One region of the Methylosinus sp. shoA genome, then DNA from elsewhere that is predicted to be linked to it. Evidence: riboswitches for the same ligand, from Rfam matches in the RefSeq annotation. Region 1 holds a riboswitch; each other region holds the start of a gene.
What was found. Region 1 has a riboswitch for cobalamin ahead of AC6IW9_RS07050 (TonB-dependent receptor plug domain-containing protein). Riboswitches for the same ligand answer to the same signal wherever they lie in the genome.
Positions count from the first base shown of each region.

Region 2: linked by a shared signal. The riboswitch ahead of AC6IW9_RS05505 (CbtB domain-containing protein) and the one ahead of AC6IW9_RS07050 (TonB-dependent receptor plug domain-containing protein) in region 1 are both predicted to bind cobalamin.
Region 3: linked by a shared signal. The riboswitch ahead of AC6IW9_RS07710 (TonB-dependent receptor plug domain-containing protein) and the one ahead of AC6IW9_RS07050 (TonB-dependent receptor plug domain-containing protein) in region 1 are both predicted to bind cobalamin.
Region 4: linked by a shared signal. The riboswitch ahead of metE (5-methyltetrahydropteroyltriglutamate--homocysteine S-methyltransferase) and the one ahead of AC6IW9_RS07050 (TonB-dependent receptor plug domain-containing protein) in region 1 are both predicted to bind cobalamin.

Region 1 covers NZ_AP046091.1:1,546,677-1,552,503, reverse strand. Annotated here, with positions in the region: gene AC6IW9_RS07050 (TonB-dependent receptor plug domain-containing protein) at 1-1,257, opposite strand, end outside; cobalamin riboswitch at 1,362-1,563, opposite strand; partial or broken gene AC6IW9_RS07045 (transposase family protein) at 1,691-1,879, shown strand; gene AC6IW9_RS07040 (Tn3 family transposase) at 1,854-2,198, opposite strand; partial or broken gene AC6IW9_RS07035 (PHP domain-containing protein) at 2,395-2,999, shown strand; gene AC6IW9_RS07030 (hypothetical protein) at 3,244-3,492, opposite strand; partial or broken gene AC6IW9_RS07025 (ABC transporter ATP-binding protein) at 3,492-3,991, opposite strand; gene AC6IW9_RS07020 (TonB-dependent receptor) at 4,591-5,827, shown strand, end outside.
Region 2 covers NZ_AP046091.1:1,216,711-1,222,537, reverse strand. Annotated here, with positions in the region: gene cobN (cobaltochelatase subunit CobN) at 1-337, opposite strand, end outside; gene cobW (cobalamin biosynthesis protein CobW) at 347-1,384, opposite strand; gene AC6IW9_RS05515 (DUF1636 family protein) at 1,381-1,773, opposite strand; gene AC6IW9_RS05510 (CbtA family protein) at 1,782-2,528, opposite strand; gene AC6IW9_RS05505 (CbtB domain-containing protein) at 2,541-2,726, opposite strand; cobalamin riboswitch at 2,766-2,956, opposite strand; gene cobO (cob(I)yrinic acid a,c-diamide adenosyltransferase) at 3,000-3,638, shown strand; partial or broken gene AC6IW9_RS05495 (cobyric acid synthase) at 3,643-3,852, shown strand; gene tnpA (IS66-like element accessory protein TnpA) at 4,325-4,732, shown strand; gene tnpB (IS66 family insertion sequence element accessory protein TnpB) at 4,729-5,082, shown strand; gene tnpC (IS66 family transposase) at 5,132-5,827, shown strand, end outside.
Region 3 covers NZ_AP046091.1:1,715,577-1,721,403, reverse strand. Annotated here, with positions in the region: gene AC6IW9_RS07725 (DUF7676 family protein) at 1-346, opposite strand, end outside; gene AC6IW9_RS07720 (DUF7676 family protein) at 480-1,049, opposite strand; gene AC6IW9_RS07715 (hypothetical protein) at 1,118-1,666, opposite strand; gene AC6IW9_RS07710 (TonB-dependent receptor plug domain-containing protein) at 1,800-3,839, opposite strand; cobalamin riboswitch at 3,970-4,177, opposite strand; cobalamin riboswitch at 4,279-4,478, shown strand; gene AC6IW9_RS07705 (ribonucleoside-diphosphate reductase subunit alpha) at 4,579-5,827, shown strand, end outside.
Region 4 covers NZ_AP046091.1:1,728,304-1,734,130, reverse strand. Annotated here, with positions in the region: gene AC6IW9_RS07785 (DUF6513 domain-containing protein) at 1-586, opposite strand, end outside; gene AC6IW9_RS07780 (acyl-CoA thioesterase) at 594-1,376, opposite strand; gene metE (5-methyltetrahydropteroyltriglutamate--homocysteine S-methyltransferase) at 1,376-3,736, opposite strand; cobalamin riboswitch at 3,850-4,061, opposite strand; gene AC6IW9_RS07770 (GlcG/HbpS family heme-binding protein) at 4,146-4,556, opposite strand; gene prpC (bifunctional 2-methylcitrate synthase/citrate synthase) at 4,586-5,758, opposite strand; gene AC6IW9_RS07760 (MmgE/PrpD family protein) at 5,769-5,827, opposite strand, start outside.

The DNA of each region.
Region 1 (5,827 bases):
GAGATCGAAGCGGTCGAACACGGTGAGCTTGTGCTGGGCGAAGCCGGAATGGGTCGTCTGCGCGGCGTCGATCGGCGTGAAGCTTCCCGCCGGCGCCGGTTCTTGCGACGTGTGGACCGCCTCCGTCTCCTCGCGGGCGCCGAAGGTGAGGAGGCCAAAGGAATCGAGCGTCAGATCGCCCTGATATTCGAGCCCGCGGCGCTCGCCGCGCGATCCGGTCCGGCAGTCGAAGGAGGCGAAGCTCGCATCGAAGCAGGCGTTCGGCTGCCAGACGTCGCGGTCGATCACATTGCCGAACAGGACCAGCCGATTATGGAGCCTGCGGTCGATGAGATCGGCGTCGATGCGCACATAGCCCTGGCCGAAGGACGAATGGGAATGATTTTCGCGGTCGAACACGTCGGCCGGCGAGAAGGCGAAAGGATTGTCGAAGCGGATCGCACTATCGTAGCCGATGAAGGCGGCCTCGACCGAGAGTTCCTCCGAAATGCGATAGCCGAGCCTCGCGCTGGCGCCGCCCTTGTTGGTCGGATCGTCGGACGGCAGGGGCGGCGGCGGCGTCACCCCGTCGCCGATGGTGAGCGGCCGCGTGATGCGATAGCCGAAGCGCGGATGTCCGTCGACATGCAGCGCATCGATCGCGAAGGCGTACCAAAGCTGTCCCTCGCTTCCCGAAAGGCTCGCGCGGGTATGGATCGTTCCATAGGAGCCGCCTTCGAAGAGGACGGACCCTTTCGGCGCGCCCTCGCCCTTGCGTGTGATGATGTCGATGACGCCGCCCATGGCGTTCGAGCCGTAGAGCGACGATTGCGGTCCGCGCAGCACCTCGATGCGTTCGATGTCGGTGGCGACGAGGGCGCCGAAATCGACCGAGCCGTCGGTCGAGGACGGATCGCCGATGCGCACGCCGTCGATGAGCACGAGGGTCTGGCCGGGCGTTGCGCCGCGCAGATAGACGAAGCTCTGCGTTCCGACGCCGCCGGATGAATAGAGGTCGAGCCCGGGCGTCCCGCGCAGAGCCTCGACGAGACCGGTTCCGGCGCGCTTCTCGATCTCCTTGGCCGAGACGACAGTGATGGCGGAGGCGGCGCGCGACGCCGGCTCTTCGACGCGATCAGCGGAGACGACGGTCGCGGCGCCGATCTCGACGGTCGGCAGCGCCTCCTGCGCGGCGGCGAGAACGGGAAGAAACGCAAAGAGAGAAGCAGAAAAGAGCGGCGCGCCGAGACACGCGGACCGCGCGGAATGGAAAGACATGGACGAAACGCTCGCAGCGTGACGTGGGCCGTCACTGCGAAGGTCTCGACCCGTCCATCGAACGGGTCTCGGCCGCATCGGTGCACCCCGCCCGACGCTCTCGCGCGTGACCACGAATGATGGCAGGTCTCCTGGCTCGCGGGTCCTCGCCGCTCTGACCGCCTTCCCGGAACGCTTGCTCCAGTGGCTTTCGGTCTTCGGCTATCCGCTCACAGTTGCGGGGGCAGCCGCGGAATCGCGCCGCCGCCGACGCTCACCGCATTCCCATTCGATCCCTCACGGGGAACCATCGACGATAAGTCATAGGCGAGACTGCGCGCGAGTCAAGCTCGAGGCGAGGCCGGGCCGGGGCGATCGGGTGAAGAAGTAGGTGACAGATCGCTTTCGTGCTGAATCAGTCGACCTCCTGTGGTTCGGGCAGGAGGTCAAGTCGATGGACGAGAGCGGGTCGGATTGCGCGGCTTTGGCCGAGACGACGGTGTTTCTGCACTATTTCAACGACATGCCGGACGAACGGCGGCCCGGCAAGGTGATGTATCCGCTCGACGAGATCTTGCTCTTGTCCCTGCTCGCCGTGCTGGCCGGGGCGGAGGCCTTCACCGACATCGCGCGCTTCGGCGAGAAGAAGCTCGACCTTTTGCGTCGCTTCCGCCCCTCCGCCAATGGCATGCCGGCGCGTGAATCGCATCGACAAGACAGGCGAGCGCCGCCTGATAGGTTTCGTCCCGCACATGCCATTCGGCGGTCCAGAGCAGCTTGGAATGCGTGGAGACGGTGGAGCTGCGCGCCATCCGTGCGAGGCCGAGATTGGTGGCGTCGGCGAGCAAGGCGGTCATCAGCGCGAGAATGTCCTCCGGCGGCGCGCCGCTGCGCAGATGGAGAAAGCGCTCTGAGAAGCCCGTCCATCCGTGCACCTCCGCAAGGAGATCGATGATGCGCATCCGGTCGAGCCGCCGCTGTTGTCGGCATGACTGCGGTCGGGCTACGCCCGCCCTCCGTCACGCCGACAACGGCGGAAACCGCGCGCTCGAAAGGGGTATGCAAATGCGGGGTCCCGTTTCGATGGCGTTTGACAGACTTGCCCGATGATGTGGTGCGGACACTGCGCCAGACTCACGCTGATCGAGAAGCTGAACTTATTTCCTAACGGTGCATTCGATCGTGCGCTTCGCCCGCTCGAAGGACATTCTCTGCCAGGGCCGCGGCTCCGCGGCGAACTCGGCTTTCTGCTACGTGTTGGGCATCACCTCGATCGATTCGGCGAGGAATGATTTGCTGTTCGAGCGCTTCGTCAGCGAGGAACGTTGCCAGCCGCCCGACATCGACGTCGATTTCGAACATGAAAAGCGGGAGGTGGTGATGCAGTGGATCTTCAAGCAATATGGCCGTGACCACGCTGCCCTCTGCTCGACTGTCATTCGCTACCGCACCAAGGGCGCGATCCGCGACGTGGGCAAGGCGCTCGGCCTCACCGAGGACCTGATCAAGATGCTGTCCTCTCAGGTCTGGGGATGGTCGGACGATGGCGTCGAGGACAAGCATGTCGAGGCGCTGAACCTCAATCTCTCCGATCGACGGCTGCGCCTGACGCTCGATCTCGCCCGTCAGCTCATGGGCGCGCCGCGCCATCTCAGCCAGCATCCCGGCGGTTCGTGCTGACGCACGATCGGCTCGATGAGCTCGCGCCGATCGAGCCCGCAGCCATGGTCGATCGGCAAGTGATCGAATGGGACAAGGACGACGATCGTTTTGCGCCACAGGGGTTGAAACCGGACGCTTTTTGCGCGCGATGCCAGTTCGAGATGGAGTCGTAACATGTCCTGCGCGGGCGCATTCCGGCTGTTCGCGTCTCGGCGATACGACAGACGAGAGTGCGCATATCGATCCAAATTTTTGATCATGGCGACGGGTGGGCAGACGGCGATTCATTGTCCATCGAGCGCTGCCGTCGGCGGTTGTGGTGGCCCTTCGCTCGGCCGCCGCGTTTCAGAGCGCGGCATTGTACGCCCGATCGGCTTCGACGGCGCGACGCGGCATCAGAACAGGAGCGATCGTCTCGAGCTCTTTGCCTTCATGCTCGAAGGCGAGCCGCTTCAGCGGCGCGCGATAGAGCGATCCCAGATTCTGCTCGGAAAGAATATCGCGCGCCGAGCCGCAGAGATAGTCTCCGGCGCCTCGCATCAGCAGCGCATCGTCGGCCACCGCCAGCGCGTGATGGGGATGATGCGTGGTCATCACAATCCGTCCTCGCGCGCGAGCGAAGCGATGCGCTCTAGGACGAGAGCTTGGTTCTCGAGGTCGAGCGCCGACGTCGGTTCGTCCAATATGAGAATGTCGGCCTCCGCCACGAGCGCCCGCGCGAAGATCACGAGCTGGCGCTGGCCGCCCGAGAGCTCGTGAAACGGCCGTGCGGCGTGATGAGCCATTCCGAAGCGATCGAGCGCGGCCGGCGCGGCCTCTTCGTCGGCGCGCGAGGGTTGCGAGAACAGACCGATCTTTCGCGCGCGGCCCATCAGCGCCATAACCCCACTTCGAACAGTTACGGGACGAAAGCGACCCGACCGCTCACGACGAGGCTTCCTTTGCAAGGCTTCAGAGCTCCGACGAGCAGATACAGTAAGGTTGTCTTGCCGCGCCCATTGGGGCCGAGGAGAGCGAAGACGCTCCCGCGCGAGATCCTCGCCTCGCAGTGACGCAGCACCCAGAGGTTCTGGCCGATAGAAGTAGCCGGCATCTGACATCGATACCGCCATTTCTGATATTTTCTTCATGCAGCGCTCCTCTGTCTGGCCGATACGCCACGAAATACATTTACGCCTTTAGCATGATGAAGACCAGACCTTCCTGCTCGCAGGGCGACATCCTGCTCGGGCGCGCGGGAAGCTCCTTATGATAGCAGGCCGGAGCCAACGGCAACCTATAGTTATATAGTTGTTAAAACGTGCAAAATTACGCCCGCCTGCCTGCCGTCGAGGCAAGCTCGTCCTGCCTTCGAGGTGGAGGCCTGATTCTCTGCACATGCTACATGCGGCCATGCGTCAAATATACGCTATATATATCACAAACATATTGATAATGTCTGGTCAGAACGACCGCGCGACCGCCTCCCTCGTCGCCGCCGGCCGGAGAAGGAGAGCCGTGATCATGTCCTATCGCCGCATACGCCGTCCCGCTTCCGCGAAGGGCTCGACGAAAACCCTCGCAGGCGCGTCTCTTTCCAGCCTCATCCTGTCGACGGGGTTCGCGATAGCGGAGCCCCCCGCGCGCCTACCCGACATCGATGTGGCGTCGCAGAGCGACGGAGGGGAGAAAAAAGAGCGTCGCGCCGAGGCCATGGGCAAAAGATCGATCGACACGCCGAACACAACGACGCGTTTCGATTCGGCCGCGATCACCGCCGTCGGCGGCGCCGGCCAGACCAATCTCTATCGCTCGATTGACCAGCAACCGTCGATCCATGTGGAATCCGCCGCGGCTTTCGGAATCGGCGAAAGCGAGACAAATATAAATTCCCGCGGCAAGTTCAGCCGCCATTTCGGCCGCACCGTGGAAGGATTGGCGATCACCAGCCGCGACGCCGCCAACGATATTCTCGATCTCGAGGACGTCGACCACATCGACGTCTATCGCGGCGCCGTGCCGACCGACAAAGCGGTCGGCTTCTTCAACACCTCCGGCAGCATGGATATCGTCATCCGCCGACCTTCGGACCTGCCGGGATTTCAGGTCAATCAGACCGTCGGAAACTACAGCCTGCTGCGCACCTATGCGCGCGCCGACACCGGTCTTCTTCCCGGCGGCGCCAAGGCGTTTGTTTCCGGCTCCTGGACGACCGTGAACAAATGGCGGGGCAGCGGCGAAACCGAGCGCGGCAATTTCGAGCTCGGAGCGACCGTGCCGCTCGGCGACATCGGCAAGGCCGAGATCTTCTACATCCACAAGGATCTCGATCAGGATCGATATCGCCCACTCAATTACGCGCAAGCGATGGACCTGCGCAACAATTACAGGCTCGACTATTATGGCCTCCTCACCGGGAATGCGCGCGCGGATTATCAATATTACGATTACAACACCCAGCGATTGATCGACAATCGTCTCTTCGGCAACATCGTCTTCGATGTCGGCAATAAGGCGCATTTCACGCTGAAGCCATTCTATTCGGTGGAAAGCGGCTACGGCCTCACCGGTTCGGCGAGCGCTTTGTCGAAACTCGGCGGAAGCGCGGGAATCGTCCGGCAATATCGCGACTCCACGATCTTCGGGACCGTCGCGGAATATGACGACAAATTCGGCGATGTCGCATGGAAGTTCGGCTATTGGTTCTATGAGCGCGACGCCAAAGCCATGCCGATCAGCGCGGCGAAGGGTTATAGCCTGAACGCGGCGGGTCAGATGCAGTTCGCCGGATGGACCGCGCTCGGCAAATTCGCCGACGGCGTCAACACCGTATTCAACTCGCCCTACGCCATGATCGAGACGCATATCGGCGACGCCACCGTCACGGCCGGTCTGCGCTACCTGAATTACTACTACGGCAGCGCTTTGTTCTATAATACGAGCGGCCTGC
Region 2 (5,827 bases), 330 kb from region 1:
CGACGAACAGAATCTCGAGGCGGCGCGCGGCTTCCGCGATCTGCTCAAAGCCATAACGCCAGTAATCGAGACCGCCGAGCCCGCGCACGATCACGATACGCGCGCCGGCGATAACGCGCTCGATGTAGAGGTCCACCGACATGGGATGGCGAAGCTTCTTGAGGCTCGCGAGCCTCAAGGTCGGAAAGCGCGTCGGCGTTTCGCTCCAAACAGCCGCGAGGGCAGAGAGGTCGCTGTCGCTGAAAGACAAGACGACGACGTCGGCGGGCGTCTGATCCAGATCGACCGCGCCGTCCAACTCATCCAGCGAACACGTCTCGACCGCTAGCAGATGCATTTGCCAATCTTACACGCTCCCGATCGCCTGGGCGATCGCAACACGGTCCAAGCCCTTCTGTCCAATGACGACGAGGCGCCCCTGGCGAGGCTCCTGCGGCCTCCACGGGCGGTCGAACTGGTGCTGAAACCGCGAGCCCACGCCCTGGATCAAAAGGCGCATCGGCTTGCCCTTGACCTCGGCAAAGCCTTTGATGCGGAGGATATTATGGGCGTCCGCGGCCTTCCTGATACGTTCGATCAGCCCTTCCGGGGCATCGAGCGCCGGGATATCGACGATGAAGGTGTCGAAGTCGTCGTGATCGTGCTCTTCTTCGGCATCGTGATGGGAAGGACGGGCGGCGAGGTCCGTCTCGGCAGCTGCGCCGAGCCCCAGCAGCACCTTGGCCTCGAGCCGCCCACCCGTCGTTTCGACAACCTTCACGGCGCGAGGTACGGCGGCCTTGATATCTCCCGCGACTTTCGCGCGCTCCGCCTCCGTCATGAGGTCGGCCTTGTTGAGAAGGATAAGGTCGGCGCAGAGGAGCTGATCTTCGAAAATCTCCTCGAGGGGATTGTCGTGGTCGACGGACGCGTCGTCGGCCCGCTGGGCAGCCAGCGCGTCGGGGTCGTCCGCGAAGCGTCCTGCGGCGACGGCCGCGCCATCGACGACCGCAATGACGCCGTCGACGGTGACGCGCGACGCGATCACGGGCCAGTTGAAGGCCTGCACCAGTGGCTTTGGCAAGGCGAGACCCGAGGTTTCGATCAGGATGTGCTCCGGCGGCTCAGGCAGCGCAAGCAGGCCTTCGAGCGCCGGCACGAAGTCGTCGGCGACGGTGCAGCAGATGCAGCCGTTCGACAGCTCGACGATACGGTCCTCGCTGCAGCTTTCTACTCCGCAGCCTTTGAGGATCTCGCCGTCGATGCCGACGTCGCCGAACTCGTTGACGATGACGGCGAGGCGGCGCCCCGCGCCGTTTTGCAGGATGTTGCGTACGAGCGTGGTTTTGCCGGCGCCGAGAAAGCCGGTCACGATGCTGCAGGGCACTTTGGCAAGTGCGGTCATGGATTCGACTCCGGATGAGAAAAGCCCGAGGGCGGCGCTCGTGAGATGACGCCCTTTCGAAAGCACTCGGGGCGCTCCTTCCAGGGGATGATGCCGTTGTCCGAGCATCCATAGGCGCGTGCGGACTCGACGATCTGGTCGAGGTGCGTTTCCGTTTCGAGGTTGCCGATGAGGTATGTCCACCTGTTGGAGCCGACGAGCGCGATGGTGCTCGGCCGATTGCAAACGGCCAGGCACTGGACGGGCGTCACCGTGATCGTGTGATCGGCGGCAAGGCGCTCGCGCAGCGCATCGGCCAGCAGCACCCCCGGCAGGTCGTAGCCTTCGCCATCGGGAACCGCCCGCCGGCAGCTTACGCATACGAATACGGTAACGGGCTCATCGGACATGGTCGCCGCTAAGCCTCCACCGCGATCGAGCTTTCTGTCCTCTGCCAGAACCATCCGACCAGGGCGCCGGTCAACGCCCAGAGCACTGCGTGCACGACAAGAGAAGCGGATGCGAACCGAGCCGCAAGCTCGGCGGGCGTTCGACTTGCTTCCTCGGCAGCAGGATGAGGGGCGCCCACAATGTGCGGGGCGAGCAGAAGCACGAGGCCCAGGGCCGGCATCGCGAAGCCATTCGGGCGCAATATCAACCACAGGGCTGCGGCAGTCGCAGTCGCAGTCGCGACCCACCAGATCTGTCGCGCCACGAGATCGGCCGCCATCATGCCGGGTAGCTCGGGCGGAAGGCCCAGCGCCGGCGCAAGACCGGTCACGACGAACCCCGCAGCAGACCAGCCCAGAGCTCGCCGCGTGTCGATGGGATCGTTGGCGATCAGTAGCCCGGCGAGCAGCAAGAATGCGAAGCCGACGGCCGTCGCCATCGTGACGGTGCTGGTGTAGAGCGTACGCTCGATACCCTCGGTCGGCGCCCATTCGGCCTCACCTGCGGCCTCGTCGCGCCCGCTATGCGCCAGGACGAGGCGAGCCTCCCCCGTCGAGCGCCCACCGTGCCGCAGGGAGTTGCTTTCCGCGGCTCGGTTCTCATACGTCTCCGCGGCGAGGATCAACGGCGTCGTGGTGAAATGCTGCAGCGCCGCGACCAAAACGCCAGCAGCGAAACCCGCCGCAAGGGCGGTCGCAAGAACGCGGGCAATCATTTGAACCCTCGCTCAGTGGCAAGGAAAGCTGAGAGCGTGGCGTGTATCGTGGCCGGCATTGTGGATTGTCGACGAATGCGAAAATCCCGCCGTAAAGACGAGAGCAACGCCGACGAAAAGGGCCAGGGCCACGGCCTGGAGGCTCTCGGCTCTCTGACCGGCGGCCGACAATGGTGCGGAATGGGACTGTGCGTTCACGAGGCTCTCCTTGACCACCCCTCCGGGGTCATGATGAGTTGGCTGGTAGCGAGGACGGTCGGTCTCCTGGCTCTCGGGTCCATGTGCCTGATCGCCTTCCCGGTTTCCCAGTGGCATACTGATCAGACACTCACCGATCACAGTTGCGGGGGCAGCTACGGCTTCACCCTGCTGAAGGCATACCGTATTCCCATGACCCCTTGCGGGGAACCGTCCCCGGTTTGATAAAGGCTGCCAGAGTGTCGCGTCAATGGAAATCGGGATTTTGACCCGATGGAGAAGGGTAAGGGGGACGTTTCGATGCAGGCGGTCGAAAATGACGAAGCCCGGCACAAGGAAAAGATGCAGAAGCGCAAGGCTGCGCAAGATGCCGAGGTTTCGGAAAAAACCGTCGAGAAGGGGCTTCTGATCGTCCACACCGGCAAGGGCAAGGGTAAGTCCACGGCGGCGTGGGGCCTGCTGCTGCGCGCTCTCGGCCGCGGCATGCGCGTCGGCGTGGTGCAATTCGGCAAGGGAGCCTGGGAGACCGGCGAGCGCAAGGCAATCGAGAAGTTTGGCGACCAGGTTGTTTGGCATACGCTCGGCGAAGGCTTCACTTGGGAAACTCAAGACCACGCTCGTGACATGGCCGCCGCCGAAAAGGCCTGGACGACAGCCAAAGCCCTCCTGGCGGACCTCTCGTTCCGGCTCGTCATCCTCGACGAGATCAACATCGCGTTGCGCTACGAGCACCTTGTCCTGACCGACGTCATCGAGACGCTACGCACTCGCCGGCCGGACTTGCATGTCGTTGTCACGGGCCGAAATGCCAAGCCAGAGATGATCGAGGCCGCCGACCTCGTGACCGACATGACCCCGGTGAAGCACCACTTCGCGGCCGGCGTGAAAGCCCAGGAGGGCATCGAGTTCTAGCGGCATGAAAGCCATCATGTTCCAGGTTCCGGCTCGGACGTCGGCAAATCGCCGATCGTCGCCGACCTTGCAGTCAAGCCGCAAAATATGTCAAAACAACGCTGCGGTGACGGCCGACGGCGGCGAGATCGGTCGCGCCCAGGCGTTGCAGGCGCGCGCGGCGCGCGTGCCGGTGCCGACATCCCTTGGGCAGGAAAGCCGTATGCCCGGATCTGTGAGGAGGACGAAGCCGAAGGCTAAGCTCCTCGACCCAGGCTAGGCCTCGAGCCCCCGTTCATCCATCGTCACCGTGAGCCTTGTGACCGTCTCTTGCTCGCTAAAACCAGCGGCCCCGCCCGTACCAGCCACCGCCTCCAAGAAGCAGAATCAAGAGAACGATGATGAGAAGCGTCTGGGTGTCCATAACGTTCATCCCCTTGCATCCCAACGCCTCGCCTTGGCTTTCTCTAGTTACTTTGTTTTGGCATGGCCAGGCTTGGGCCCATCAACTGGCGGGATGCCACCATGGCATCCGCCCACTGCTCGCAATAGTTCGCGTCCTGCTCCGAGCTTTCAAGCGCTTTCAGATTTTCAGCAGCTGGATCATCGTAAGCGCCGTTGCGACCCCATTGATTCTTCGGGTTCGGAAGGATTTTCGGATGTGAGATTCTTCTGAGGGACAGCCATGTCTCTGGAAGGATCCGAAGATGAACGAGAATGCGACGATCGAAACGGCTTTTGGCGCAGGATTTGTCGGACGTGTGGATTTTCGTCGTTCACGTTCGGGCAATCGGCTGTGGTCGAAGGAGCTGAAGGGCCGGATCGTACGAGAGAGTCTCGCGCCTGGAGCGCGCGTCGCCGACGTGGCCCGCAAATATCGGATATGCGCGCAGCAATTGACGCAGTGGCGCCGCCAGGCGCGCACCGGGCGGCTCGCGCTGGTGACCGACGGTCCCGCGGAGTTCGTGGAGATCGAGCTCGAGCAGCCCTCCGTTCGTAACGAGAGCGATGCGAAGATCGAGATCGTCGTCGGCAAGGTCGTGTTACGGCTGGATCAGGACACCGCGTCGACGCGCATCGCCGAGATCATGACGGCGCTGGAGCGCGGCGCGTGATCATTCCGTCGCAAGGGTTGCGGATCGTGCTCGCCGTGCGTCCCGTCGATTTCCGCTGCGGGCATGACGCGCTGGCCGCTCTCGTGCAAAACAAGCTCGGACTCGATCCGCATTCCGGGCTCATCGTCGTGTTCCGCTCGAAGCGAATGGATCGCTTGAAGATTTTGCTGTGGGACGGAACCGGACTCGTGCTCGTCTACAAGCGTCTCGGCGATAGCCGCTTTTCTTGGCCGCAGATCAGCGACGGCGTCCTGCAATTGAGCCGGGTGCAATTCGAAGCTCTATTCGACGGGCTCAACTGGAAGCGCGTCGGCGAGCGGATCGTGGCGACGCCGACCGCGGCGAACTGATCGCAACTTCGGCTTCATTCGGCGCCTCGCTTGCGATAGATTCGCCGACGTGACGCCGAGCTTCGATCCCTCCAGACTCGCAGAGCTGCCTGCCGAACTACGCGCATTGTTCGAAGCTCAGCGCGCCATGCTCGAAGCCGAACGCATCCGCGCCGATCATGAGCTCGCCGCGCGCCTTCACACCGAGAGCGAGCTCGCAGCGTCGAAGGAGACGGTCGAACGTCTGCAATTGCTCGTCAAGGAATATGAACGCGCGCGTTTCGGCAAGCGTTCGGAGAAACTCGATCCCGATCAGTTACAGCTCGTTCTGGAAGATATCGAGATCGCCATTGCCGAAGTCCAGGAGCGGGAAGACGATCGCGCGCGCCGCTCGGGGCGCCCGGCGACCAGGGAGCGCGCCGCCCGCGCCGCGCGCGCCTTTCCTGCTCATCTGCCGCGCGTCGAGCGCGTGATCGAGCCAGAAAGCCTCGCCTGTCCCTGCGGCTGCGGCCTGATGGTTCGGATCGGCGAGGACCGCTCCAGCCGCCTCGACGTGACGCCGGCGCAATATCGCGTCATCGAGACCGTGCGGCCCCGCTACGCCTGTCCGACAGGATGCGCGGGCGTCGCCCAGGCGCCGGCTCCTGCGCATCTGATCGAGGGCGGCGTTCCCACCGAGGCGCTGCTGGCGCAAGTGGCGGTCGCCAAGTTCAGCGAGCACATGCCGCTCTACCGTCAATCGCAGGTCTTCGCGCGCCACAGGATC
Region 3 (5,827 bases), 170 kb from region 1:
GCAGTTCGGCGCGCGCCGTTCGCCTGTGGCGCGCGAGATCGGGCGGCGTCGGCCGGCTGCGTGGTCCCTTCGTTTCGCCGATGCAGACGTGAAAATGCGTACGCCCGAATGCGATGGTCAGATATCCGTCGAGCAGGCCGATCCCCGACGGCGCCTGATCGGGATAGATCTCGAAGGCTGCCCCCTGGATGATCGGGCCGAACACGATCTCTTCCCAATGACGCTCGAACAGATCGCGAAGCAGCTCTTCGAGACTTTCCGCATCGGCCGGCAACGCAAAGACGTCGACCGGCGTCCCGTCCGGGTCCGTTCTCCGTTCGGGCGTCGCCCGCGCCGAATCTCTCATCTTCTCGCCTCCTTCTTCGGACCGACGTCACCAGGTGAACTTCACGCTCCCGAAGTAGGGCGAAGGGGTCGATCCGCTCAGAAAGCGGTCGTCGCCGACGAGGATAGCGCCGCACTGAGCCCTGAGCAGAAGGCTAGGCGCACAATCGGGCGCGTCCGGCCGCCTCCAGATCCGCAGGAACGGGCTCGTCCAGATAGCGCCGGCGGAATTCGTAGTAGAGTCGTAGATTTTCCCAGTTCGGCGGGCCTACCGTATGGGGCGTCTCGCCGAGCAGGACATGCGGAAAGAAAATGGTCGTCATCTGCTCGCCATAGCCGTTCCACATGCGGATGCCGGAGCTGCGCTCCTTGATCGAGCCGTCGCCTCGCCAATCATAGAAAGCGATCTTGGACACGCGACGCAAGAGATGCGACTCCGGCGAGCCGCTTCCTCTGTACTGCGCGACGCAGAGATGAAAATGCCAAGCGCCTGCGTCCACGGTCAGATAGCCGTTTTGGATCGTCACCTTCGGCGGGTGATCGAAGGTGAGCTCGAAGACCGCGCCGAGCACCCAGGGACCGACGGTGAGCCGCCGCCAATGATCTCCAAAGAGCTCCTGGACGAGCCGAGCGAGAGTCTCCTCCGAGGCGTCGAAATAACTGTAGCGTGTCTGCGAACCGTCCGGATTGTCGATCAGCTCGTGACGAGCAGCCAGACCTGCCATTCCACTTTCTCCGGTAAAGGCGGGACGCCGCGCTGCGGCGTCCCTGCAAAGATCGAATCCGTCCTTCCTCAGGCGCGTGGCTGCGCCATTCGGACAGGAGCGAGGAGCGACCGCCCGACGAAAGCGGCTATTTCCGCGATCGCGAGCAATCCGACGAAGGTCGCGGAATCGAGCGCGGAGAGATAGGCCAGACCGTCGAGCGTGAACCCTTCGACTCCTCCCATGAGCGACGCCGCGACGATCATGAGACCGCGGAAGACGATCTGGCTCACGAGGAAGCCCGCGACGATCGCCGCTGCGGCCCCGAACCGCGCCAGGCCGCCGCCGACGGTCTGCACGGCTACGGCAGTCGCGACCATGGAAGCGAGCAGTATCGCGGACCAGATCAGCGAGTCGAAAGCAACCGGATAATTCAGCATCGTGAAGCCGACCAGCTGATTGGCGAGCCACGCAGACGCCGCCACGAGCGCGGCGTCGCGCCTCGGCAGGGTGATCGCCGCGAGAGCGGCGAAAGCCGCGAAGGGCGCCGCGCAGGCGAGAGCGCCGCTGAGCAGCGCCGCGCTCGCGACCAGCAGCGCGATCCAAAGGGCTCGTGCGTGAATTCGGTAGAGCATCATTCGTCTCCTTTGTTGGTCGATCGATACGATGAAGTCAAATCGGAGCCGGCTCGACTCTCTGTCGGCGGCGGGTCGAAGGACGGCTCGCGCGCCGCCGATGCGCAAAGGCGAATAGCGGAGCGACGCGCTCCACTCACCATGTGAGCTTCACGCCGCCATAGACCGCCCGCGCCGTCGTTCCATAATTATTGGTTTCCTCATAGCGTGTATCGCCGATATTCTCGATGCGGGCGAAAACCGAGAAAAGGTCGTCGAACTTATAGCTGCCGAACAGATCCACTCTCGCATAGGACGCGAGCGAGACGCGCTTGGAATAGACCCAGTCGGTGGCGGGAACCGCGCCGGTCGCGACCACGCGCGCCTCGAGCTCGAGCTTCGGGATGCCGGTGTAGATGACGGAGACCGATCCCTTGTCGCGCGGCCGCAGCGTGAGCGTCTGATCCTTGGCGCGGTCGATCGCGGCGAGATGCGTGTAGGACCCGCGCACGCGCCATTCGTCCGGGACGATCACCGCCTCGCCCGAAAATTCGACGCCTTTCATCTCCGCGCGTCCGACATTGTAATAGCAGCCGCCGAAAGCGGCGATCTGAACCGCCGTGCAGCCCGACGAAACCCCATAGCCGATGAGATTCTGATATCGGCTGTCGAACAAGCTGACCGACAGCAGCGCCCGCCCCGAGAACAGCTTCTGATCGACGCCGACGTCGAATCCCGTGCTCCGCTCCGGCAACAGCTTCGGGTCGCCATATTGGCTGAACCGCTGGAAGAGCGACGCCACGCGCGCGCCCGTTCCCGCCGTCGCCCGGAATTTCGTGCCGGTCTCCTCGAGACGGTAGGCGGCGGTCGCGCGCCATGTCGCGAAGGTGCTGTTGTTGTCGACCGCGTCGATGCGGCCGCTCGTGGTGAAGTCGAATCGGTCCAGCACCGTGAACTGATGTTGCGCGAATCCCGAATGCGTCGTCTGCGCCGCATCCGTCGGCGTGAATGTTCCGAGAGGCGCCGGGTCCTGCGAGGTGTGCAGCGACTCGGTCTCGTTCCGCGCGCCGAAGCTGACGAGCCCGAACTCTTCGAGCTTCAAATCGCCCTGATATTCGAGCCCGCGCCGGCCGCCGCGATAGCCGAGCCGGCAGTCGAAGGAGTTCCAGGACAAGTCGTAGCAGGATTCCGTCACCCAGACGTCTCTGTTCGTGACATTGCGGAACAGGGTGAGCCGGTTGTGCAAACGATGGTCGAACAGATCAAGATCGGCGCGCAGATAGCCTTGAGCGAATGACGCGTGCTGATGATTGTTCGGACTGTAGACGTTCGTCGGGTCAAACGCGCTCGGATTGTCGAAGCGGATCGATGCGTCATGCCCGTTGAACGCGCCTTCGACGGAGAAGTCGTTGGAAAAGCGATAGCCGAGGCGAGCGCTCGCGCCGCCGCGATTGGTGGGGTCGCCGGCCGGCAGAGGCGGCAGAGAGGTCACGCGATCCGCCATCGTCAGCGGCCGCGCGATGCGATAGCCGTAGCGGGGAAAGCCGTCGGTGTGCAGCGCGTCGATGGCGAAGGCGTAGGACAAATCGCCCTCCCCGCCCGAAACCGCGGCGCGCGTATGGGCCGTTCCGTAGGTTCCGCCTTCCGCGAGCACGGAGCCGCGCGGCTTGCCTGCGCCTTTGCGGGTGATGAGGTTGATCACGCCGCCCATCGCGTCCGAGCCGTAGAGAGCCGATTGCGGGCCGCGCAGAACCTCGATCCGCTCGAGGTCGAGAATTGCAAAGCCGCCGAGATCGGCCTCGCCGCCGCCGCTCGAAGGATCGCCGATGCGGACGCCGTCGATCAGCAGCAGCGTCTGGCTCGGCGTGGAGCCGCGCAGGACGACATTGTACTGCGCGCCTGGTCCCCCGAAGCCGTAGATATCGAGACCCGGAACGCCGCGCAGGACGTCGGTCAATCCGAGCGAGCCGCGCTTCTCGATTTCGGCGGGCGTCACGACCGACACGGAGGCGGCCGTGCGCGTGGCCGGCTCCTCGACGCGGTCGGGCGTCACGACCGTGCCCACTTCGATTTCCGGCAGAACCTCCTGCCCCTGCGTTGGGGACGTAAGAGCGGCGAGGACGAAGGCGGAGAAAATGGTGGACGCGCGCAGGACGTGCGCGACCGAGCCGTCGATGACGGCTCGCGAGACTTGCATGTGCATGAGTTCGAGACCAGCAGCAGACGTGGACCGTCACTGCGAAAGGTCTCCACCCGTGCGCACGCGCACGAGGCGCGCATGTCAGCGGGTTTCGGCCGCCTCGGTGCACCCCGCCCGACGCCTTCGCGCGTGACCACGAATGATGGCAGGTCTCCTGGCTCGCGGGTCGTCGCCTCGGACGGCCTTCCCAAGGTCGCATGGAACCCCAGTGGCTTCGTTCGTCCTCGGCTCGCCGCTCACAGTTGCGGGGGCAGCCGCGGCATTGCGCGCCCGGAAGCGCGCGCACCGCATTCACTTTTCATCCCTTAAAGGGAACCATCGCCGATCATGTAACCGTCGAACGCAGAATCAGTCAAGCCCGCGACAGATCGCTCGAGACAGATCGCTCGAAGCAATATTGTTCAGCCAGCTATTGACAGCTGCATCGAACCGACCCCAACATATAGATGTTCTCGGTCTCTGGATTCGTTTCCAGAGCTAAGAGGGAATTCGGTGAGCCGAAAGGCGAATCCGAAGCTGCCCCCGCAACTGTGAGCGGTGAGCGCGATCAAAGACGCCACTGGCGCGAATGCGCTGGGAAGGCTGATCGCGCCGCGACCCGCGAGCCAGGAGACCTGCCGCGAACATTTTCGTCCACGGGCGGGGCGTCCGGAGGTCGCTGGCGGTCCTGCGCTCTATATCGCACGGACGATGCTCGCTGCTTCCTGCGTCCGTCCTCACGCGAGCGGGGCATCGCATGACGCAGGCGGCGTTCGATTTCGACAAGCACGGCCATCTCGTAAAGATATTTCCGACGCGACAGAGCGCGCACATTCGCGCCTTGCATTCCCCGCCGCCGCAACCCTTGGCCAAGCCGCCGACGCCCGGCGATCTTCGGCTCGACCATTCGCGCGACGCTCTTCTGACGCCCTTCGGCAAGGCGACGCTCGACGATCGCTATCTGCTTCCGGGCGAGAGCTATCAGGATATGTTCGCCCGCGTCTCTTGCGCCTATGCGGATGACGCAGCCCATGCGCAGCGCCTCTACGACACCATGTCGCGTCTCTGGTTCATGCCGTCGACGCCGATTCTCTCCAATGGCGGCACGACGCGCGGCCTGCCGATCTCCTGCTTTCTCAACTCGGTTCCAGATTCGCTGGAAGGCATCGTCGCGATCTGGAACGAGAATGTCGCTCTCGCCTCTAACGGTGGCGGCATCGGCACCTATTGGGGGCGCGTGAGGTCCATCGGCGAAAAGGTGAGAGGCAATGGCGAGACGTCCGGCATCGTTCCGTTCATTCACGTCATGGACGGCCTGACGCTGGCGATCAGCCAGGGGTCGCTGAGAAGAGGCTCCGCGGCCGTCTATCTCGACATTCATCACCCCGAAATCGAGGAGTTTCTGGAAATCCGAAAGCCGACCGGCGACTTCAACCGCAAAGGCCTCAATCTGCATCATGGCGTCAATGTCACCGACGCCTTCATGGAGGCCGTCGCCGCCGGAGCGCCCTTCGCGCTCAGGAGCCCGAAGACCGGCGAGACGGTCAGGTCGGTCGACGCGCGGCAATTATGGCAGCGCATCCTCGAGACGCGCATCCAGACCGGCGAGCCCTACCTGCTGTTCATCGACCAGGTGAACCGGGCCCTGCCGAAGCATCAGCGCGATCTGGGCCTGCGCGTCTCCACGTCGAACCTCTGCAGCGAGATCACTCTTCCGACCGGCGAGGACCATCGCGGCGAAGAGCGCACGGCCGTCTGCTGCCTCGCCTCCCTCAATCTCGAAACCTGGGATCAATGGGAGAGCGACCCGAGGTTCGTCGAAGACGTGCTGCGAATGCTCGACAATGTGCTGACCGCTTTTGCCGACGGCGCGCCCGACACGCTCGCGCGGGCGCGCTATTCGGTCCTGCGCGAACGTTCCGTCGGGCTCGGGGTGATGGGTTTCCACTCCTTTCTTCAGGCGCGCGGAATTCCGTTCGAGAGCGTCGCCGCCAAATCCTGGAACA
Region 4 (5,827 bases), 180 kb from region 1:
TGAGGCTCAGAAGATAGTCGGCGCCGGCGCGCGTGGCGCGCGCCAGCTCTTCTGCATTGAACGAGTCGACGCTGACACGGGCGCCGTCGCTATGCAGCGCCTCGATCGCCTGCTCGAGATGCGGAAAGGGGCTATCCGGCAGGCAGCCGAGGTCGATGACGTCCGCGCCTTCGGCGCGCAGCGCGCGTGCACGCTCGACGATCTGCGCTGGCGTCATCAGCGTCGCGTCGACGATCTCGGCGAAGATGAGAACGTCATGGCGCGACAGGTCTACGGCTTTTCCAGCCTTGCCGAAGAACTCCGGCAGGTCGGCAAGCTCGTCCGGCCCGCGCTCGAAGCGCGTGCCGAAAAAGTCCGACAGACGTTCGAGATCGCCGCGAAACCGTCCGGGCATGATCACCCGATCGGTTCCCTCCGGCAACGTCAGACGGCGCTGGACGATTTCCGTCGTCATCAGCGCCGCGACCTTCACGCCGATATTGGAGACGACGAACTCGGAGCCGCTCTCGTCGACGAGTTCCTCGGCGACCCGCTTCAAGCGCGGCTCGGCCAGCGAGCCGGTGACGAGAACGACGCGCTCGGCCATTGTTCTCTCATCCGCCCGACGGCTCGCAGATCACGATGGGCCGATGATCCGGCCCCACGGCGACCATCACGAAGGCGCCGCCGCCCGCGTGCCGTCGCTCGCCAGACAGCAGGTTCTCGGCCCAGAGCTCCACCTCCACTGTCATCGAACTTCGACCCGTGCGGACAATGCGTGACGAGAGCTCCAAAACCTCGCCCTTGTGGACCTGGCTCTTGAAATCCACGCGCGGCGAGGCCGCCAGGACGACCGCCGCGCGACTTCGCCGAGTCGCGGCGACGAAGGCCGCCTTCGCCATGGCGGCGAGCGCATGTCCGCCGAACAGGCTGCCGTAATGGCTGGTCTGTTCGGGGAACACCAGCTCGACCATGCGGAGCTCGTGTCGATCGAAAAAGGCCTCCTGCGGCTGGAGCGGCGGCAGAACGCCGCCGCTTTTTTCCAGCCCTCCGACGGCGACCATGTGGAAGACGCTGCTTCCGCAGCGCCTCCGCTCGCCGGAAAGCGGCGCTTCGGCGACGAGATCGACCTCGACGCCGAGCGAGCGGCGCCCGACGCGGACGATCCGGCCCGTCAGCTCGACGAGATCGCCGAGATGAGCGGGCGCCACGAAATCAACACGCTCACAGGAGGCGGTGACGAAGTCGACGCGCCCGTGGCGGGAGGCCGTGATGAAGGCGACCTTGTCCATATGCGCGAGACCGACGCCGCCGAACAATGTTCCATGGTGGTTCGTGTCCTGCGGAAAGACGATGTCGACCAGGGTCGTGATCGGCGGCGCTGCTCGCTCACTCATCATCCCCCTCCCTGCCGCACAGCGGCGAGGCTGCGCAGCCGTTGCGCGGCGGCGACCATATTGACGAGCGCGGGCTCGACCTCCTCCCATCTGCGGGTCTTCAGGCCGCAGTCGGGATTGACCCAGATCTGATCGATCGAGAGCCATTCCTTGGCCTTGGCGAGAAGGTCCGCCATTTCTTCCACGGACGGAACACGGGGCGAATGAATGTCGTAGACACCCGGACCGATCTCATTAGGATAGTTGTAGCTGACGAAAGCGTCGAGCAGCTCCATCTTCGAGCGCGAGGTCTCGATCGAGATCACATCGGCGTCGAGCGCGCCGATCGAATCGATGATGTCGTTGAACTCCGAATAGCACATATGGGTGTGGATCTGCGTCTCGTCGGCGACGCCGGACGCCGCGATGCGGAAAGATTCGACCGCCCATTCGAGATAGGCCTGCCAATCTGTGCGCCGCAAGGGCAGACCTTCGCGCAGCGCCGGCTCGTCGATCTGAATGATGCGTACGCCGGCCTTCTCGAGGTCGACGACCTCGTCGCGTAGCGCCAGCGCGATCTGCCGGCAGACGAGCGATCGCTCCACGTCGTCGCGCACGAAGGACCATTGCAGCATCGTCACCGGCCCCGTGAGCATGCCCTTCACCGGCCGCTTCGTCAGAGATTGGGCGTAGGCCGTCCATTCGACCGTCATCGGCTCGGGCCGCGATACGTCGCCATAGATGATCGGCGGCCGCACGCAACGTGAGCCGTAGCTCTGCACCCATGCATTCTTGGTGAAAGCATAGCCTGCGAGCTGTTCGCCGAAATACTGGACCATGTCGTTGCGCTCGAATTCGCCATGCACCAGCACGTCGACGCCGATTCTTTCCTGCCAGCGTACGGCGTCCTCGATCTTCTCTCGCAGAAAAGCGTGATAATGCGCATAGCTCAGCGCGCCTTTGAGATAGGCGGCGCGCGCCTTGCGCACCTCCTCCGTCTGCGGAAAGGAGCCGATCGTCGTGGTCGGGAATGATGGAAGGCGCAAGCGGTCTTTCTGAAGACCACGCCTCTCTGCGAACGGGAGGCCGCGACGCGACATTTCCGGCGTCAGCGACGCGACGCGCCCAGCGACGGCGCGATCATGAATCTTGTCGGACGACCTGCGCGCCCTTGCGGCGGCCCCGGAGGCCTCGAGCGCGTCTGCGACCGCCTCGCGCCCGTCTCGGAGCGCACGGCCGATCGTCGCGAGCTCCAACACTTTTTGCGCAGCGAAAGCGAGCCAGCTCTTCAGTTCAGGATCGAGCGTATCCTCGAGCGCGAGATCGACCGGAACATGCAGGAGCGAGCACGAGGGCGCGACTTCGACACGCTCCGCGCCGCGAGACGCGACCGCGGATTCGAGCCGATCGACGATCGTAGGCAGGTTCGCGCGCCATACATTCCGGCCGTCGACGACGCCGAGCGACAAGACGAGATCGCCGGGCGCCTTCGCCGAGACGGCGTCGAGCTGGCCGGGCGCGCGAACGAGATCGAGATGCAGGCCGGCTATCGGCAGCGCGACGGCGGTTTCGAGATTGTCGCCGAGGCCGCCGAAATAGCTCGTCAGCATGATCTTCAGCGAAGGAATTTCGCGCGCGAAGATCGAATAGGCGCGGAGCAGCGTTTTGCGCACCTTCTCGTCGAGGTCGAGGACGAGACAGGGCTCGTCGAGCTGGACCCACTCCGCGCCCTTTTCCGTGAGACGCTTCAGCGTTTCGACATAGACGGGAAGGAGGCCGTCGATCAGATCGATCGGCTCGAAGGACGCGTCCTTGCTCTTGCCGAGCAGGAGATAAGTAACGGGTCCGAGAAGGACGGGCCGCGTGCGATAGCCGAGCGCGAGCGCTTCCGAAAACTCATTCATCGGCTTTTGCGACGACAGATCGAATACCTGCCCGCGCGTGAACTCGGGAACCATGTAATGGTAATTGGTGTCGAACCATTTGGTCATCTCGAGCGCCGGCGCGCCGTGCCCCTGATGATGAGCATGTCTACAGGGAGCGGCGCCGGACGATCCACGCGCCATGGCAAAATAGACGTCGAGCGGAACCTCGCCGCCGCGCCATCCGTAGATCTCCGGCACGGCGCCGACCATGGCGCTCACATCGAGCACATGATCGTAGAGAGAGAAATCATTCGAAGGGACGACGGTCGCCCCGAGCATCGCTTGACGCGCCCAATTGGCGGCGCGCAGCTCCGAAGCTGTCTTCGCGAGCGCCTCGGCGTCGGACTTGCCCGCCCAAAAACTCTCGAGCGCGAACTTCAGTTCGCGGCGCGGACCGATGCGCGGCGCGCCGAGCGTCGCGACGGCGATGGCGGAAGATGTTCTTTCATTCGACATTTCGGCAGACCCCATTCGCATTGGGGGCAAAAGGCCGAGCGGTCGCGAGCGGAAAACCCCGTCGGAGAACGTCTCCGACGGCCGCGAGCGATCCACCGGGGCGCCCCGCCCGAGGATTTCATGACGTCGCGGCAGGTCTCCTGGCTCGCGGGTCGTCGTTCCTGTCCGGCCTTCCCGGAGCCTTGCGGCTCCAGTGACACGAGATGGACGCGGAACTCGCCGCTCACAGTTGCGGGGGCAGCTCCGGATTCGCCCGAAGGCTCACCGAATTCCCTCTTGGCTCCGACCAGGAATTGGCCGGAGAACCACGACGAAAAGCATTCTTTCGATTTGGCGGGCGCTTGTCAATCATGATATAAAGATATCTGAATATCATTATATCAGCGCCGACGTTTCGTGCCCGGCACGATCACGCGCCTTGCTCGACGGCGTCGGCTCCAGCCTGGGCGACGATCCCGTCCTGGAACGATTGAACCCCGGAAACGCCGATCGCGCCGACGATATCGCCGCGAAAGACGAGCGGAACCCCGCCTTCGACCGGCGTGAGGCCCGGGAGATTCAGCGTCGCGACACGGCCGGAGGCGATGACCTCTTCGAGAGCTTTCGTGGGCCGCTTGAACAGGGTTGCCGTTCTCGCCTTGTGTATCGCGATCTCGCTCGATGCCGCCTGCGTTCCGTCGAGCCGCTGCAAGAAGACGAGATGCCCGCCGTCGTCTACGATCGCGACGGCCACGCTCCATCCGTTCCGCGAGGCCTCCGCTTCGGCCGCCTCGGCGATTCGCTTCGCGTCCTGAAAAACGAGCGAGTACTTGGTCTTCATCGTCGGTCCTCTCGAAAAATCGGCCCGGGTCACGCCGCCCAGGAAGGCGACGAGCGCAGGCCACGGTCCTTGATCGGCGTGAAGCGGCGCCTCTGCGGCCCGACGTAATTGGCGGACGGCCGGATGATCTTGTTGTCGACGCGCTGCTCGACGATATGCGCGCACCAGCCCGACGTCCGGGCCATCACGAACAGCGGCGTGAACATCGCCGTCGGCACGCCCATGGCGTGATAGGACACGGCGCTGAACCAATCGACATTGGCGAACATGCGCTTGCTCTCGGCCATCACCGCCTCGATGCGCTCGGCGATCTCGAACATCTTCATGGACGCTCCGTCCGCGGAGAGCCGCTGCGCCACGTCCTTCATCACCTTGTTGCGCGGATCGACGGTCGTGTAGACGGGATGGCCGAAACCGATGATCACTTCCTTCGCCTCGACGCGCCGGCGTATGTCGGCCTCCGCCTCGTCGGCGCTCGCATAGCGCTTCTGAATTTCGAAAGCGGCTTCATTCGCGCCGCCGTGCTTGGGCCCGCGCAGAGCGCCGACGGCGCCTGTCACCGCGGAGTACAAGTCCGCGCCGGTGCCGGCGATCGAGCGCGCGGTGAAGGTCGAGGCGTTGAACTCGTGCTCGGCATAGACGACGAGCGTCGTATGCATCGCCCGCACATGCGCCTCCGCAGGAGGCCGGCCGTGCAGAAGGTGCAGGAAATGCGCGCCGATCGAATCATCATCGGTCTCGATGTCGATCCGACGGCCATTGTGCGCATAGTGATGCCAGTAGAGCAGCATCGAACCGAGCGAAGCGAGCAGGCGGTCGGCGATGTCGCGCGCGCCGGAGTGATTGTGGTCGGCCGCCTCCGGCAACACGCAGCCGAGCGCCGACACGCCGCTGCGCAGCACGTCCATCGGATGGGCGGCGGCCGGCAGAGCCTCGAGAGACTGCCGAACGGCGAGCGGCAGGCCGCGCAGGGATTTGAGTTTCGCCTTGTAAGCCGAGAGTTCGGACTCTGTTGGCAGAGTCTCGTGAACGAGCAGATGGGCGATTTCTTCGAACTCGCAGGCTTCCGCCATCTCCAATATGTCGTAGCCCCGATAATGGAGAGAGTCGCCTCCGCGCCCGACTGTGCAGAGCGCGGTGTTTCCGGCGACGACGCCGGAGAGAGCGACAGATTTTTTCGGAGCCGGCTTCGTTTCGATCATTTTCGCCTCCTCAGGCTATGCATGCGAGTGTTTCATGCGGGGGCGCCACCGCGGTCTCTTCACGCCAGT